3 regions of the Synechocystis sp. PCC 6714 genome follow, and region 1 is predicted to be linked to each of the others. Evidence: predicted binding sites of a transcription regulator. Region 1 holds the regulator's gene; each other region holds the start of a gene.

Region 1 (2,206 bases):
ATCCACCTGGGCTGTGGTTACCCGGACAATGGGCTCATCGGGCACTGGCATATTGGGGGTTTTGACTAGTTGTAGGGCAGTGCGATTAGCTTGGCGTAATAGTTGATCTACTGCTCCACTGATGGCCTCCGTATTTACCACCTTTAGAGCCCCAAAGGCCAATAATTGGCCCCGCAAAATGGCGATTTGTTGCCCCCGCAACTCCTGATAATCTTGGTAGTAACGTTCTAGCTCCTCTACCTCCCTTTGCAAAAAACTCAGCTCCGTTTCTAGCCCCTGCAACTTGTCTTCCCGCACTTGGATATCATTGTCTTTAGCGGCGATCGCCTGGTCGAGTTGATCAATTTTGGCGTCCCGTTGATTAATTTCCGCCTGTAGCTGTTGGCGTTGGGCTTCTAAGGAGGCAAAACGTTGCTCCAATGAGCGCACCTGCTTCTGTTGGCGGGTGAGGACTTGTTCTTGTTGGGCAATGCGTTCCTGGCGCTTCGACAACTCCTGATCCCTCAGTTTGACCTGGCTCTGTAGTTCCGCAGCCTCGGCCAACAGGTTGTCCTTTTGCTCATTTAACTCTGCCCTCTCCGTGGAAAGATTAGCCACTTCTCGACGCAGATTGCGGGACTGCTGGGACACCCGCCGCAATAGTTGCAACGCTTGGTTATAGTTCCGGTCCAACTCCCGACTCCGTTCCTGTACCAACTGCTGTTCTTGGCGCACCGCACTCAGTTCCGACTCAATTTCTTCCTTTGCCCGACTCGCTTCCTCCAATTCTGCCTTGGCCACCCTCAGCTGACCAAGAATGTCGTCCAGTTGAAATACTCCCTCCCGTAGGGACTTGCTGAAAGTGAAGAGAATACCCAAGGTGGAAGCAGAAATTAGAGTGCCAGTGATCACCGTCAGCACCACCGCTGTTTGTCGGGGGCGGAGTTTAAATAAGCGCAGGCGAGCTTTGCCCACCTTACTGCCTAAATGATCCCCCAACGCAGCAATGATACCGCCCAAAATTAGGACAGAAAGAACCAGAATATAAGCACTGGTCATAGGGATGGGCTAGGTAAACTGTTGACTGAGAGCAACGGGATTATGCACAGTAATTTTCTTTTTTGTGATGGAGATCATATTGCCTTCCCGCAAGTCCCCCAACAAGCGGGTCACCGTCACCCTCGTAGAACCAATGGCTTCGGCGATCGCCTGGTGAGACAACTTGAGGTCAATGCGAATGCCGTCTGGAGCCGGTACGCCAAAATCCCGACAGAGGATTAACAAAAAGCTAACTAAACGAGAACCCATATCTCGGTGAGCTAGGGTTTCAATCATCATTTCCGTCTGCAAAATGCGGGAAGAAAGCCCTTGCAACATCAGCAATGACAGGTCAGGATGCTCCTTAAGGGCCTGTTCCACCTGTTCAATAGGAGCAGAAAGTAACTCCACCGGAGTGAACGCCACCGCATGGTAAAAACGGTCGGAACGTTGCCCTGTCACTAAGGATAGTACCCCAAAAACACTGTTCTCCCTCAACAGAGCGACGGTAATTTCCTCACCGGCCTCGTAAACTCGAGATAACTTCACCGCCCCCTTGAGCAAAAAATAAACCCGCTCCGCCGGATCGCCGGGGAAAAAAATTGTTTTACTGCGCTCAAAAGTTTCCACCACCGGGGGCATCAACTCATTGCCTAAGCGTCGGAAAACTGCCGCTAGAGGGCGATCTTGGGTTAGGGACTGGTCCATTGACACTCACGGTAATGGGGGCATCAAGGGAAGTGCAAAACCCCATTCTGTATCGAGATTATACACAATTGACTACATACGCTCCACACTGCCAAAGAAAATTGGCTCCACTCGGATGGCCACAATGGCCGAGGGCCGCACCACCATATACTCACCCTGGACATTTTTAATCGGCACATTGATAAATTCCTGGGAGTCATGTCTGGGCACAACTTCATTGCTGTACCATTTTTGAAAATCCTGAATAGTCATGAAGCGCACCTCCTCCCGATGACCATTGGTCAAAAATAGGTGAATGGCAAATTCATCGGCTTTCTGCATGGTCAAGCTCCCTAATGTTCTCGTCTAAATTATCCCCTATCCCGAGGACGGAACAATGGAAAAACAGCAACGGGGAACGCGGAGCGGAGTGATCATTACAAAATAGCCTGATGCCTTCTTAAATACCCGGGCCTGTTCAGGGACAAAGGCCTTTGGAATA
Region 2 (2,206 bases), 1.5 Mb from region 1:
TTAGAGATTTTGCACAAACATCGGGCGATCGCTGTTATCCGCACCGATTGTCTAGATCTAAGTGTGCAACTGGCCCGGGTGGCCATTGAGGCGGGCATGGGATTGGTGGAAATTACCTGGAATAGCGACCAACCGGAAAAAACCATTGAACAACTACGTCATCAATTTCCCCATTGTGCCATTGGCACTGGTACAGTGCTTAGTCGGAGGGATTTACTCCAAGCTGTGGCCAGTGGAGCTCAGTTTTGTTTCACTCCCCACAACGATTCAGAACTGATTACCACCGCCGTCGCCCACGCCTTACCCATTATCCCCGGTGCTTTTTCCCCTACGGAAATTGTCCAAGCATGGCAAAGGGGAGCCGCTGCCGTCAAAGTATTTCCCATTCAAGCCCTAGGGGGGGTGGACTACATCAAAGCTCTCCAGGGGCCCCTCGGACAAATTCCCCTCATTCCCACCGGAGGGGTAACCCTAGACAATGCCCAAGCTTTTCTCCGGGCCGGGGCGATCGCCGTCGGTTTATCTGGACAACTCTTCCCCCGCCACCTAGTGCAAGCCCAAGCCTGGCCAGAAATTGGCCATCGAATTCACACCCTGGTCGAGCAGTTACAAAATAGCCCCAATTAAATTGGTACAAAAGCATGGTTGGTGCTGTTTAGGAACTGGGAGTGACCGCCCAACCCGGACGGTTTACAACGAATTTTCCATTTGAAAAGTAGTAAAACATACAGAAAACAATCATGTAAAAATTGAATACTCTAATGGTTTGATGTCCGAAAAAGTCTACTTTCCTCTATTGTTCGACCAAATTTATAGCAGAGCACTATTCCAGAGCTGGCTCAATAATTTGGAAGAAACGAGTGGCGGAAGACTTTCGTAGAACAATGTAGATTGAAGTACAAAATGTCTAATTCGATATTGTCTAAACTAAATGTGGGTGAGAGGAGTCCTGTTAATCGGACACATTCCTCGCGTACGGAGGCAGAAAAATCCTCTCTTTTTCGCTTTGTACGCCGTAAAATTAATTCTCCCTGGTTAGCCTGTGTCCCCTTGACGGCGCTAATTGTGGCGGTGTGGAATGCCGCGGCGATCGCCCAAGAAACGGAAATCGTCAACATCACCGTTGAAAGTGTTAACGAAAATGTTGCCACTCTCCAGGGAACCCTCAATGCCATCTGGATTTTGATAGCCGCCATTCTGGTTATCTTCATGAATGCTGGTTTCGGCATGCTGGAAACCGGCCTTTGTCGTCAGAAAAATGCCGTCAACATCCTGACTAAAAACCTGATCGTTTTTGCCCTAGCCACCATAGCCTACTGGGCGATCGGTTTTTCCCTCATGTTCGGCAGCAGTGGCAATCCCTTCTTTGGTTTCGGGGGATTTTTCCTCGGTGGTGACCATTCCAACTATGGGTTGAGTCCATTTCCGGAAGGCTTGCCAGTGGCAGTATTTTTCCTATTCCAGGTTGCATTCTCCGCCACTGCCGCCACCATTGTTTCCGGTGCTGTAGCTGAACGGATCAAGTTCAATGAGTTTTTGATCTTTAGTGTTTTGTTGGTTGGCATTGCCTATCCCATCACCGGTCACTGGGTTTGGGACGCAGGCGGCTGGCTCTACACCATGGGTTTCATGGACTTTGCCGGCTCCACCGTGGTCCACTCCGTGGGAGGTTGGGCCGCCCTAGCTGGAGCCTTAATGTTGGGGCCTCGTCTGGGTAAATTTGTCGATGGCCGTCCCGGTGCCATTCCTGGCCATAACATGGGCTTTGCCATGCTCGGTTGTCTGATTCTTTGGATCGGCTGGTTTGGTTTTAACCCCGGTTCCCAGTTGGCGGCCGATGAGGCCTGTGCCTACATTGCCGTTACCACTAACCTCGCTGCCTCTGCCGGTGGTTTAACCGCTACTTTCACCTCTTGGATCAAAGATGGGAAACCTGATTTGACCATGGTGATTAACGGTGTTCTGGCCGGTCTGGTGGGGGTAACCGCCGGTTGTGCTGGGGTATCCTACTGGGGTTCAGTAATCATTGGCGGTATTGCCGGAATCTTGGTGGTGTATTCCGTTGCCTTTTTTGACAAGATCAAAATTGATGACCCCGTGGGTGCCATCTCCGTCCACTTGGTCAACGGTATCTGGGGAACCCTAGCAGTGGGGTTCTTTAACATGGAGAAGGGTCTGTTCTACGGCGGTGGCATCAACCAGCTAA
Region 3 (2,206 bases), 790 kb from region 1:
CAAGCCGGACTAAAACGACGGGCCGCTCCCCTGATCCGGGTAGAACAGATTCGGGAAATTAATCGTTTTCTCAGCCGTCCCCCCCTGGAAGCGGACAGAGCCGTCATCCTGATTGAAGAAGCCCAAGCCATGAATGAAGGGGCGGCCAATGCTTTGCTGAAAACCCTGGAAGAGCCGGGGCGAGCAACTTTAATCCTCCTGGCCCCCAGCGTCGATGCTCTCCTACCCACCATTGTTTCCCGTTGCCAACGCATTCCCTTTTACCGTTTAGGGCAAAGTAATATGGCCAAAATTCTGCAGAGGCTGGGTCGTCAGGAAATTCTCAACCACCCCGAACTGTTGGCGATCGCCCAGGGGAGTCCCGGAGTCCTATTTCAAGCCTGGGAACAGATGCAGAGTATCCCCCCGGAACTGCGGCAAAAGTTAATTCAGCCCCCGGCCAATCCCCTAGAAGCCTTTGATTTGGCCAAAATGGTGGACAACAACTTGGACAACGGTGGCCAACTTTGGTTGGTGGATTATCTCCAATACCATTACTGGCAAGGGTACCGACAACGACCATGGTTGGAAATTCTCGAAAAAGCCCGTAAATATCTGGCGGCCTACGTTCAGCCCCGCTTGGTGTGGGAAACCACCTTTCTTGCCCTATACCGTCTGCAATGCTCCGGCGATCGCCCATAAACAGGATTGTTCTCCTTGAACCTTTCTAATGCCAAACCTCCCTGACAATGGGAGCAAAATAGGCACAAAAAGGGCTTTAGCTAGGGAAAGACGGTATCCTATGCTACATAACTGTTTCTTAACCTGCTCGTAGTATTGGGTCTTATTTGTTTCCAGCGGATTTACCCTGGGAATATCTTTCCTTGTTGACCTAAATAAACTGCGGATAAAAACTTTTTAAGAGCACTGTTTCCGCCCGATCAACTCCTCTCCACCAGCCAACAAGCATATTTAGAATCCTTACGAGGTAATAATTCTTCGCGTATGACTAACCCTTTTGGAAGACGTAAATTTTTGCTGTATGGATCAGCAACCCTAGGCGCAAGTCTATTGCTCAAAGCCTGTGGCGGTGGCACCGAACCCACCACCGAACCTACTGAGTCCCCCACCACCGGTACTGCTCCCACCGGAGAACCGATTAAAGTGGGTTTGCTCCATTCCCTCAGTGGCACCATGGCCATTAGTGAAACCACCGTAGTGGAAGCGGCCGAATTGGCGATCGAGGAGATCAATGCGGCCGGCGGTGTACTGGGTAGACCAATCGAAGCCATTAAAGAGGATGGTGCTTCCGATTGGCCCACCTTTGCCGAAAAAGCGGCGAAGTTGATTGACCAAGATAAAGTGGTCAACGTCTTTGGTTGTTGGACTTCCGCTAGCCGTAAAGCTGTACTGCCCGTCTTTGAAGCCAAAAACCACATGCTTTGGTACCCAGTGCAGTACGAAGGCCAAGAATGTTCCAAAAACATTTTCTACACCGGTGCCGCCCCCAACCAACAGATTGAACCGGCGGTGGACTGGTTACTGGAAAATAAAGGCAAAAAATTCTTCCTGGTGGGTTCCGATTACGTGTTCCCCCGCACTGCCAACACCATTATTAAAGAGCAGTTAAAAGCCAAAGGTGGCGAAACCGTTGGGGAAGATTACCTACCCCTAGGCAACACTGAAGTTACCCCCATCATCACCAAACTCCGGGAAGCTCTGCCCGATGGCGGCGTAATTTTCAACACCCTCAACGGGGACAGTAACGTTGCCTTTTTCAAACAGATCCAAGCCGCTGGTTTAACCCCCGACAAATATCCCGTTATGTCCGTGAGTGTGGCAGAGGAGGAAGTGCGCCAAATTGGGAAGGAATACCTCCTGGGCCAGTATGCTTCTTGGAACTACTTCCAAAGTGTGGACACCCCTGCCAACCAGAAGTTTGTGGCCGCCTTTAAAGCTAAGTACGGCGAAGACCGGGTGACCAATGACCCCATGGAAGCGGCCTATATTTCCGTTTACCTCTGGAAGGCAGCGGTGGAAGCGGCCGGTGATGTGGGTGAAACCCCTGAAGGGCTAGAAAAAGTCAGGGCAGCGGCGATCGGCAAAACCTTTGATGCCCCGGAAGGTATGGTGACCATGCAACCGAACCACCATATTTCTAAAACCGTCCGCATTGGGGAAGTGAATGATGAAGGTCAGTTCACCATTGTTTGGTCCAGTGAAGGCC

What was found. Region 1 encodes NtcA, which controls nitrogen genes in cyanobacteria. Its sites were predicted from a motif close to GTANCNNNNGNTAC; they were not measured.
Region 2: a site for NtcA is predicted at 716-729, ahead of D082_RS13305 (ammonium transporter). Genes of this name have one in related genera too.
Region 3: a site for NtcA is predicted at 775-788, ahead of urtA (urea ABC transporter substrate-binding protein). Genes of this name have one in related genera too.

Annotation. Positions count from the first base shown of each region.
Region 1 is NZ_CP007542.1:1,364,362-1,366,567, reverse strand. It holds gene D082_RS06150 (DUF3084 domain-containing protein) at 1-1,038, opposite strand, end outside; gene ntcA (global nitrogen regulator NtcA) at 1,048-1,725, opposite strand; gene D082_RS06140 (hypothetical protein) at 1,798-2,046, opposite strand.
Region 2 is NZ_CP007542.1:2,908,476-2,910,681, reverse strand. It holds gene D082_RS13310 (bifunctional 4-hydroxy-2-oxoglutarate aldolase/2-dehydro-3-deoxy-phosphogluconate aldolase) at 1-627, shown strand, start outside; gene D082_RS13305 (ammonium transporter) at 904-2,206, shown strand, end outside.
Region 3 is NZ_CP007542.1:572,335-574,540, forward strand. It holds gene D082_RS02615 (DNA polymerase III subunit delta') at 1-681, shown strand, start outside; gene urtA (urea ABC transporter substrate-binding protein) at 985-2,206, shown strand, end outside.